DNA from 3 places in the Novosphingobium sp. FG137 genome. Region 1 is predicted to be linked to each of the others. Evidence: predicted binding sites of a transcription regulator. Region 1 holds the regulator's gene; each other region holds the start of a gene.

Region 1 (3,270 bases):
CATGAGGGGCGGGTCGCGCGGCTGGGACGGAATCTGGCGATGCTGCTGATGACGGGGCTGGTGATCGAGCTGTCGCTGATGCCGATCAGCCTGTTCCACTTCCACCGCGCCGGCCTCTACGGCGCGGCGGCCAACGTGATCGCGATCCCGCTCACGACAGTGCTCACGATGCCGCTCATCGCACTGGCATTGGCGCTCGACCTTGTCGGGCTGGGCGCGCCGGCGTGGTGGGCGGTGGGCAAGTCGCTCGAACTGCTGCTGTGGCTCGCGCATCTGGTGGCGGGCCAGCCGGGTGCGGTGACGATGATGCCGGGGATGAGCGGCGCAACATTCGCGCTGTTCGTCGGCGGGTTGCTGTGGATCGCGTTGTGGAGCGGGCGAGTGCGTCTCTGGGGCTTCGTGCCGATCGCGCTGGGGGTGCTGGCGCTGATGTTGACGCGCACGCCGGATGTGCTGGTTTCAGGTGATGGGCACCATGTGGGGATCACTGGTGAGGGGCCGGACCTGCTTGTGCTGCGCGCGGTGCGTGAGGAGAGCTATACCCGCACGGCGCTGCTGGAAAACGCGGGAATGACGGGCGACGCGGTGGCGCTGGAGGACTGGAAGGGCGCGCGGTGCAACCCGGATTTCTGTGCTGTCTCGCTGGTGCGGGGTGGACGGCGGTTTGATCTGCTGATGGCGCGGGGCAAGGACCTGGTGGCGATCCCGGTGCTCGCGGCGGCCTGCGCGCGGGCCGATATCGTGGTGGCGGATCGCCGCCTGCCAAGCGCCTGCAAGCCGCGGCTGCTGAAGGCTGATCGGGCGCTGCTGGGCCAGACGGGCGGGCTGGCCATCGATCTCGTATCGGGCCGGGTGCGCACGGTCGCTGAAACCCAAGGCGATCACGGCTGGTTCCACCGTCTTCCCCCTTGGCAGCCAAGGGGGAAGGGGAAAGGTCCGGCCCCGGTTGCTACCGGAGGGCCGGACCCTGCGTCCACTCAGTGATAGCGGCGGAGGAGCCCCGCAAGCTTGCCCTGAACCTGCACTTCGTGTGGCTGGTAGAACTGCGGATCATAGGCCGCATTGGCGGGATCGAGGCGGACCATGCCGCGTTCGCGCCGCAGGTACTTGAGCGTTGCCTCTTCCCCCCGCACCAGCGCGACGACAATCTCGCCATCGCGCGCGGTATCGGTGCGGCGCACGAGCGCATAGTCGCCATCAAGGATACCGGCTTCGACCATGGAGTCGCCCGAAACTTCGAGCGCATAGTGCTCACCCGAGCCGAGCAGTGCGGCAGGAACGGGGAGCATCGACGTGCCTTCCATCGCCTCGATCGGGACGCCTGCGGCGATGCGGCCGTGCAGCGGGATCTCGATCACATCGTTGGCGGGTTCGCGCGCGGGGGCAGGGCTGCGCAGCGGGGCGAGCGCGGCGGTCGTGCTCGCCGTGGCGCGCTGCGCGGGCTTGGCGCCGCCCGCATCGCTTTCGCGGATCACTTCGAGGGCGCGGGCGCGGTTGGGCAGGCGGCGGATGAAGCCGCGTTCTTCCAACGCCGAGATAAGCCGGTGTACGCCCGACTTCGACTTGAGATCGAGCGCTTCCTTCATTTCCTCGAACGAGGGGGAGATGCCGGTTGCCTCAAGGCGGGTCTGAATAAAGGTCAGCAGTTCATGCTGCTTGCGCGTGAGCATCCGTGCGCACTCCCATCTAGTGAACGAATGCGGAACGAATAAGCAACGAAAAAGAGGTCGTCAAGCAATTCCGTGCATTTACAGCAGGTATACAGGAACAAACTGACCTGCAGGTGTTTCGGGTTCGTTCGCCGGGCGCACAACGAGGGCGTTGGCGCGGGCAAGCGATGACAGCGCGCCGGAATCCTGCAGTCCGTCGAGCGAGACTTCGCCCGCGTCCCACACGGCGCGCAGGAATTCCATGCGGCTGCCGCCTGCGGGCATGGCTTCCTTGAGCGCGGCGGGGATGGGGCGCGGCATTGCATCGGCAGCCCCCAGCGCGGCGCGGATGACAGGGAGGAGGAAGAGGAAACCGGTGACGAAGGCCGCGGCGGGGTTGCCCGGCAGGCCGAGGATGACCTGCGTCCCGCGCGTCGCGATCAGCAGCGGTTTGCCGGGCTTGATCGCGACGCGCCAGAAGGCAAGCTCTGCGCCGAGTTCGGCAAGCGCGGGGCGGACGAGATCGTGATCGCCGACCGAAGCGCCGCCGCTGGTTACGATGACGTCCGCATCGCGCGCGGCGTCGAACGCGGCTTTCAGCGCCTCGAGCCGGTCTGGTACCGGGCCGATCCGGGTGATCCGCACAGCGGGCTGGGTGGCAAGCGCGGCGAGCATGGCGCTGTTGCTGGCCGGAAGCTGGTGGTCGGCAAGCTCGGCGCCGGGTGCGGCAAGTTCGTCGCCGCCATCGATCACCGCGAGATGGAGTTGGCGGCGCACGGGCAAGTGGGCGTGGCCTGCGGTGAGCGCCAATGCGATCTGCGCGGCGCCGATCTTCGTGCCGGGGGCCATCAGCACATCACCGGTGCGGAAATCCATGCCGACGGGGCGGATATGGCGGGAAGGCGGCTCGGGCGGCGTGCCGGTGAGGGTGAGCGTATCGCCCTCGCGCGATGCATCTTCCTGGATGAGCACCATGTCCGCGCCGGCGGGGACAAGCGCGCCGGTGCTGATGAGCGCGGCCTCGCTCGGGCCGACAGTGCCCGCGAAGGGCCGGCCAGCGGCACTTTCGCCGATCACGCGCCAGGGACCGGGGAGATCGGCGGCGCGCAGGGCGTAGCCGTCCATCGCGGAAACATCGGCAGCGGGCTGCGTGCGCAGCGCTGCGAGCGGCTCGGCAAGATGGAAGCCGAGGCAATCGGCGGTGGCGCGGTGCTCGATAGGGAGCGCGGGGGCGAGGGCCATCAGGCGGCGCTGCGCTTCCTCAAGCGCAAGGGGCGGGTTGGGGCGAGCCGGTGCCTGCGGTTGGCTCACGGCGCGCGCCAATCGCCGGATTTGCCGCCGCGCTTTTCGATCAGGCGCACACCGTCGATCACCATGCCCTTGTCGATGGCTTTCGCCATGTCGTAGACGGTGAGGAGCGCGACCGAGACGGCGGTGAGGGCTTCCATCTCGACCCCGGTGCGGCCGGTGAGCGAGGCGGTGGCGCGGGCCTCGACGCCGTCCTCCACGAAAGCAAATTCGACGCTGACGGCATCGAGCGCCAGCGGGTGGCACAGCGGGATCAGCTCGGCCGTGCGCTTGGCCGCCATGATCCCGGCGATGCGGGCGACGGCGAGGACAT
Region 2 (3,270 bases), on a different contig from region 1:
GGGGCACGCGCCGCGTTCCTGCGCGAGGAGCAGCGATGCCTCATCCGCGCGCGAAGCGATGTGCTTGAACATCTTGAGGTTCCACGCCTTGGCCATGGCGCTTTCGAAACCGATGCCCTTGAGCTGCAGGAACGAGTGGAAGCCCATCACGCCCATGCCGACCGAGCGTTCGCGCATGGCGGAATACTTGGCGCGGGCCATCTCGTCCGGCGCGCGGTCGATGTAGTCCTGCAGCACGTTGTCGAGGAAGCGCAGGACGTCCTCGATGAAGCGGTCGTCCTTGTTCCACTCGTCCCAGGTTTCGAGGTTGAGCGAGGAGAGGCAGCAGACGGCGGTGCGATCGTTGCCGAGATGGTCGCGCCCGGTGGGGAGGGTGATTTCCGAGCACAGGTTCGAGGTGGAGACCTTGAGGCCGAGATCGCGGTGATGCTTGGGCATCATGCGGTTCACCGTGTCGTTGAACACGATGTACGGCTCACCCGTGGCGAGGCGGGTTTCGACGAGCTTCTGGAACAGCGAGCGCGCATCGACGGTGCCGCGCACCGAGCCATCCTTGGGGCTGCGCAAGTGGAACTCGGTGCCATCGCGCACCGCTTCCATGAACTCGTCCGTCAGCAGCACGCCGTGGTGCAGATTGAGCGCCTTGCGGTTGAAATCGCCCGACGGCTTGCGGATTTCGAGGAACTCCTCGATCTCCGGATGCGAGACATCGAGATAGCAGGCGGCCGAACCGCGGCGCAGCGAGCCCTGGCTGATCGCGAGCGTCAGGCTGTCCATCACGCGGACGAAGGGGATGATCCCGCTGGTCTTGCCGTTGAGGCCGACAGATTCACCGATGCCGCGCACCTGGCCCCAATACGTGCCGATGCCGCCGCCGCGGCTGGCGAGCCAGACGTTCTCGTTCCAGGTGCCGACGATGCCTTCGAGGCTATCAGACACCGAGTTGAGGTAGCACGAGATGGGGAGGCCGCGCCCGGTGCCGCCGTTTGAAAGCACGGGGGTGGCGGGCATGAACCACAGCTTGGAGATGTAGTCGTAGAGCCGCTGCGCGTGATCCTGATCGTCGGCGTAGGCGTCGGCCACGCGCGCGAAGAGATCCTGATAGCGTTCGCCGGGCAGCAGATAACGGTCGTCGAGCGTGTCCTTGCCGAAATCCGTCAGCAGGGCGTCACGCGCGTGATCGGTTGCGATCGTGAAGCGGCGCGCGTTGATGGTCTTGGAATCGGACGCCGGCTTCGCCGCTGCGGCGAGCGCGCCTGCAGCGCCTGCGGCCATCGCCGCCACCAGCGCTTCGCTGCCCTTATCATCCGCACTCATGCCAATCGCCTTTCCATCTGCCGGGGCAGGGCCGCTGGTGAGGCCCAGCTCGCTCTGGCCGAAATCTTCACGACCCGTACCGTCCTGCTCAACGACGCCGTCACCAGTCCTGAAATCCACGCCGCAACCCCTGTTCATCTTTGAGCGGCCCCCGGATCAAACCGAATCGGGCCCTCGAAATCCATCATACGCCTTGCGGAACAAAAGGAGAATATTTCATTCTCCCAAGGCTTCGCGCGGGCGCCCGCTGCAAGGTCAAGACCAAGGTCGGCGGCGATACAGCCACCGTTGCCGCGAGCTAACTGCCCGCTGCGCCACTGAAACTAGGTTTAGAGGTTCCCCCGGGACCCGACCACTACCCATAGTGCCTCAACCGGAATCAGACACAAGAGGGTAAACACCGCATTACGGATTCGGCTCGTCGCACGTACGATTCGTTTCATCGTCATGACAGTCATGCTGCAGTGCAGCGACGCGCGTGGAAACGGCCATTTCAAGTCCCAATCTGAGCTTCCCGAAAATATTTCAGCACCGTCCACCGATCTTGTGGACAATATGGCTGTCCAGACCCTTCACCACGTTTGCCACCCGATTATCCACTGGCGCGTTGGGCACGGCGCGCGATATGCGTCGCAGCGGTTGCAAAAGCGGAGCGGCAGCGTGTTCAAGCTTATCTCGATCATTCTCAGCGGCTTGTTCGTCGGTCTCGCCGCGCGCTATCTCTATCCCGGCACGGTGCCGATGGGCCTTGGCCGCACGATCCTGCTGGGCATCGCCGGCTCGCTGGTGGCGGGCCTCGCGGCAGGCTGGGGCAGCAACGACGGCGGCCAGGTGAGCCGAGCCGGGTGCATCGCCTCCGTGCTGGGCGCGATGGTGCTGATCTTTATCGGGCGGCATTTGTAGGGACGCGGGCTGCGCCTGACCGCTCTGGATTCCCGCCTTCGCGGGAATGACGAAGGTGGGGTGGTTCGCGGAAAGGATGCAGGCGGGGTGGGCGCGCTGCGGCCTTCCGCCCGCCTTCAGCCAGGCACCAGCACCGTATCGCGCGCGGCGGGCTGGGTCTGGGGGTAATCTTCGGTGAAGTGCAGGCCCCGGCTTTCGCGCCGGGCCCGCGCGCTCTTCACGATGAGTTCGGCGGTCTGGAGCAAGTTGCGCAACTCGATCAGGTCTGCCGTCACACGGAAGTTGCCGTAGTAGTCATTGACCTCGCCATTGAGCAGCTTGATGCGGTGCGCCGCGCGTTCGAGGCGCTTGTTGGTGCGCACGATGCCGACGTAGTTCCACATGAAGCGGCGCAGTTCGGTCCAGTTCTGCTTGATGACGACTTCCTCGTCGGAATCCGAGACGCGGCTCTCGTCCCACGGGCTGAGCGCGGGCGGGGCCGGGAAGCTCTCCCAGCGGGCGAGGATGTCATTCGCGGCGGCATCGCCGAACACGAAGCATTCGAGCAGGCTGTTGGAGGCAAGGCGGTTGGCACCGTGGAGCCCGCTTTCCGAGCACTCGCCGACGGCATAGAGCCCGTCGAGATCCGTGCGGCCGGCCAGATCGATGAGGACGCCGCCGCAGGTGTAGTGCTGCGCGGGGACGACCGGGATCGGCTCCTTCGTCATGTCGATGCCGAGGCCGAGCAGCCGCTCGTAGATATTGGGAAAGTGGCCGCGGACGAATTCCGGGTCCTTGTGGCTGATATCGAGGTGGACGTAATCGAGCCCGAGCCGCTTGATCTCGTGGTCGATCGCGCGGGCGACGATATCGCGCGGGGCGAGTTCTTCGCGCGGGTCGAAGCGCGGCATGAAGCGCTCGCCGCCGCCCGGCACGCCCGGCGGCAGCTTGAGGTGCCCGCCTTCGCCGCGCACCGCCTCGGTGATCAGGAAGTTCTTGACCTCGAGGTTGTAGAGGCAAGTCGGGTGGAACTGCATGAATTCCATGTTGGAGACGCGGCAGCCTGCGCGC
Region 3 (3,270 bases), on a different contig from region 1:
TCTGCCAGCTTCAGGATCTCGTTCATCCAGTAATCGAGGCCCTCGGGGCTGCGATTGAGGAGAACAAGGGCGGCATCGCGGGTGACGAGCTCGAGATAGTCGGCCTCGACCCCGGCACTGCTCACCGTGAGTTGCTTGGGAACGGTCGGCACCAGCACAACCTCACGGTCGCGGGTGGCGGCAAGGCTCCCTGCGATGACCAGTGCGAGGCCGAGACCGGCACTGGTGAGCGCGAACAGGTTCCGCTGGCGTAGCAGCGATTGCTGACGTTCGTGTGATATGTCGGAAAACATGGGCTTCCCCTCAACCGGCAAGCAGTCGGCAGTGAGAAGGCGGCGTTGCCTTGAGGCCCAGAAATCCTGCAGGCAGATACCAGTATGCGGCATGGGCTACCCAGGAGCTGGCGCGTCCTGCTTTTGCCTTTCGCAGTGCGAACCAGGCGCCGAAGGCGACGATGATGCCGATAAAGATATGCTGGGTGAGGATCCCCCAGGTGAAGGGGGCCAGCATTCCCGCGAACTCGTCGATGGTCCAGAAGCCGATAAGCTCCGGGTCATCGAGGCGCCGGGGAATGATGTAAGGGTCTGCCATGGCGACGCCGCCTTCTCTTGCCGCGCTCAGATGACCGCGGTCACGACCGAGGTGACGATCGGAACACCGGTGCCGACACCGATGCCGACACCCACCGGAACGGCGACCTGGCCGAGCGAAAAGCGCCCGGATGCCAGACCGATCAGGCCGCCAGCGAGGCTGAGAACCGTGATGATCTTGCCGCCCGAACCTTCGAGAAAGTCGGTGAACTTGGTGAGGGCCGGGGTGAAGGTCGTGTCAGCGCCGGCATAGGCGGCGCTTGCCGCAAGCGCCGCGACTGCGACCGGGATGGCAATGTTGAGGGCACTGCCAAGGTGCTTTGGGCCGAGACCCGTGACGCCGACGCGCCGGGGGAGGGTGAGAGACTGCATGTGAAGCTCCGGTTGGAGGGGTGGTCACAGCGTCCTTGCGTTCGCTGTGTGTTCCACATGCATCTAGGAAATGTTTGTAGGAAAGAGTGGTAATCTGGTCTCCGCTGGAGGCGGACAGATACGGACACATCTTTTCCCGCCCGACGCTCCAAGCCGACGATAATGGCGCTAAATCAGTCTTTCTATGTCGGTGAATACCGTCACGTCCGCCACGATTCGGCGACGAATCGGATAGAGGAACTGATTCGCCTTTAAACGAGATGTTCCGTCTATGTTCTTTTCATTTTCCTACATGACATGCTGCGCGATATGCCTGCGAGTCGCACCATTGCAGAAACGAGGAGACAGCCATGCACCATCCAACCGCCGCCGCCAGACCCGCCAATGAAAGCCTGGCTCGCGTGCTTGCCCATGCGATCGATGCCGCAGGAAAACCACGCCACAAGATTGCCAATGAAAGCGGGATGCATCGCGAGACCCTGCTTCGCGTTGCGCGTGGTGAGCGGCCCATCGGGCTCGACGAGGCAACGCGTGTGCTTGCCGCCTGTGGAGCTCACCCGCGAGCCAGCATGATCCTCGCTCTTGCCGGGCAGGAAGATCTCGCTTGCGAGTGGATGCATGGCGAGATGGGCGAATTTCTCGAAGAGTTCTTCACCAGCCTGCCTGTCCATCTGCAGCGGACTCTGGGACGTCGGATTGAGGATCTGCGGCCTCGGTGGGCGGGCGGAACGGCGCAGCTGGTGGCGCGAATGCTTGCCAAGCACATCGATGATTTCGCCAATCGCGACATCGCCATGTCGCTCTCACGGTAGGCCTAGGAGTTCGGAGGGGACCGAACTTTACAATCGAGATCAGCAATGTCGCATTCAGCTCAAGATGAAACGCCCTGCCTGCCGTCGGCGGAAACTGTGTCGCCGGCCCGACTTCTTCGACTGCCGGAAGTGATGGCCCGCGTCGGGCTGCGTCGTTCGGCCATCTATCAGCGGATGAGCGAAGGGCGTTTCCCCAAGTCACGATCGCTGGGGCCCAAATGCGCAGTTTGGGTTGAAGCGGAAATTGATGAGTGGATCCGCGCCGTATCGCGAATTCCAAACTGATCACGCCGTGGTCTATTCCGTCAGAATTCCTCGCGCTAGGCTGCGCGCATGGTTTATCGATATCCGCTGGGCAATACTCCTCATCCCGAAGCTCTGAAGGAGAAGCAGCGTTCGCCGCGGGACGGCTTCCAGAAGCCTTTGGGGCTTCGCGTGCACCGTGCGCTATCTTGGCTTCGACAAGCCGAAGCTGAGGATGAAGACCATGATGTCCGCCTCGTCCTTCTCTGGATTGGATTTTAAGCGGCCTATGCCGGTGATGTCGAGGCATCGGCCAGCAGCTCCGCGCCGGAAGGCGAACGCGGTCTCATTCAGGCATTTTTTTTCGGCCTTGGTGAAGTTCGACGCCCGCCACCAGACTGGAAGCGTACGGTGCCTACGTCTACCCCGTGCTCGACCTTCGCCGTCTCCTTCGAGTCGCGACCGACTTCGAACGGGATATTCTGCCGGTGCTTCTTGCTCTGCAGGACAGGCGCGACGATCATGGATGCCGATGCACGATTGATCGCACAATGGAGAACGGGGTGGTTCTTGCTGTGATCGATGTAAGCGTGACATTCCCGGACGGCGGTCGGATCAGCATGCAGGCGGTGCAAGGCGACACGTACTGCGCGCAGCTGGATAAGAACTTGTCCGGTCGCATCGTGGCCTCGCCACAATCCCTGCGTGACGGGAGCTTTGTTGCCAGTCTGCAAGCGTTGTTGGCGGTAAGAGGGACCGGCAAGGCGGATGAACCGCGCAAGTAGCATGGGAGGAGGCAGAGGCGTGGGCACTAAGGGGAAGGCCGCTCCCGCCGCCCTGACGGGATGGAATGATCATCCTCGCGGCGCCGGTCTCCCACTCGCATTGATCTGCGCACAGAAATAACACCACAGGTTCTTGAAACCTGATCCATCGAACTCCGTTTGAGTAAGCGAGCAAAGTCTGCGGTTTGAAACGGAGATCAGAATGCCGCATCGCGCTGCCGTTATCGAACAACCGGCAAGTCCTTACCTGATGACACTGCGTAAAGAGCTGAAAGGTGGATTGCATTCAATTGGCGTAATGCCGCTCGGCGATCTCACAGCAGATATATGCTGCGGGGGTGATTCCTTATGGGCGATTGTGCGCCGTCCGCGACGCGGCGGTCTCGCGATCCGTCTGGCCTACGCACCAGGCATGGAACTCAAGTATGGCTCCTTGAAAAGGAGCAAACGAGGGTTTTCGCTCACGGC

The links. Region 1 encodes LexA, which represses DNA repair genes until DNA is damaged. Its sites were predicted from a motif close to GTTCCNCNCTTGTTCT; they were not measured.
Region 2: the regulator LexA is predicted to act here: its motif matches at 1,515-1,530, upstream of ACODS2_RS09125 (ribonucleoside-diphosphate reductase subunit alpha).
Region 3: the regulator LexA is predicted to act here: its motif matches at 1,225-1,240, upstream of ACODS2_RS19005 (transcriptional regulator).

What each region holds. Positions count from the first base shown of each region.
Region 1 covers NZ_JBMDKN010000005.1:435,105-438,374, reverse strand. The annotation lists gene ACODS2_RS16645 (ComEC/Rec2 family competence protein) at 1-984, shown strand, start outside; gene lexA (transcriptional repressor LexA) at 978-1,670, opposite strand; gene ACODS2_RS16635 (molybdopterin molybdotransferase MoeA) at 1,749-2,960, opposite strand; gene moaC (cyclic pyranopterin monophosphate synthase MoaC) at 2,957-3,270, opposite strand, start outside.
Region 2 covers NZ_JBMDKN010000002.1:726,877-730,146, forward strand. The annotation lists gene ACODS2_RS09125 (ribonucleoside-diphosphate reductase subunit alpha) at 1-1,437, opposite strand, end outside; gene ACODS2_RS09130 (GlsB/YeaQ/YmgE family stress response membrane protein) at 1,978-2,220, shown strand; gene nadB (L-aspartate oxidase) at 2,337-3,270, opposite strand, start outside.
Region 3 covers NZ_JBMDKN010000007.1:190,179-193,448, reverse strand. The annotation lists gene ACODS2_RS19020 (type IV conjugative transfer system protein TraE) at 1-293, opposite strand, end outside; gene traL (type IV conjugative transfer system protein TraL) at 304-591, opposite strand; gene ACODS2_RS19010 (hypothetical protein) at 618-962, opposite strand; gene ACODS2_RS19005 (transcriptional regulator) at 1,364-1,774, shown strand; gene ACODS2_RS19000 (AlpA family transcriptional regulator) at 1,820-2,059, shown strand; gene ACODS2_RS18995 (hypothetical protein) at 2,446-2,802, shown strand; gene ACODS2_RS18990 (hypothetical protein) at 3,005-3,270, shown strand, end outside.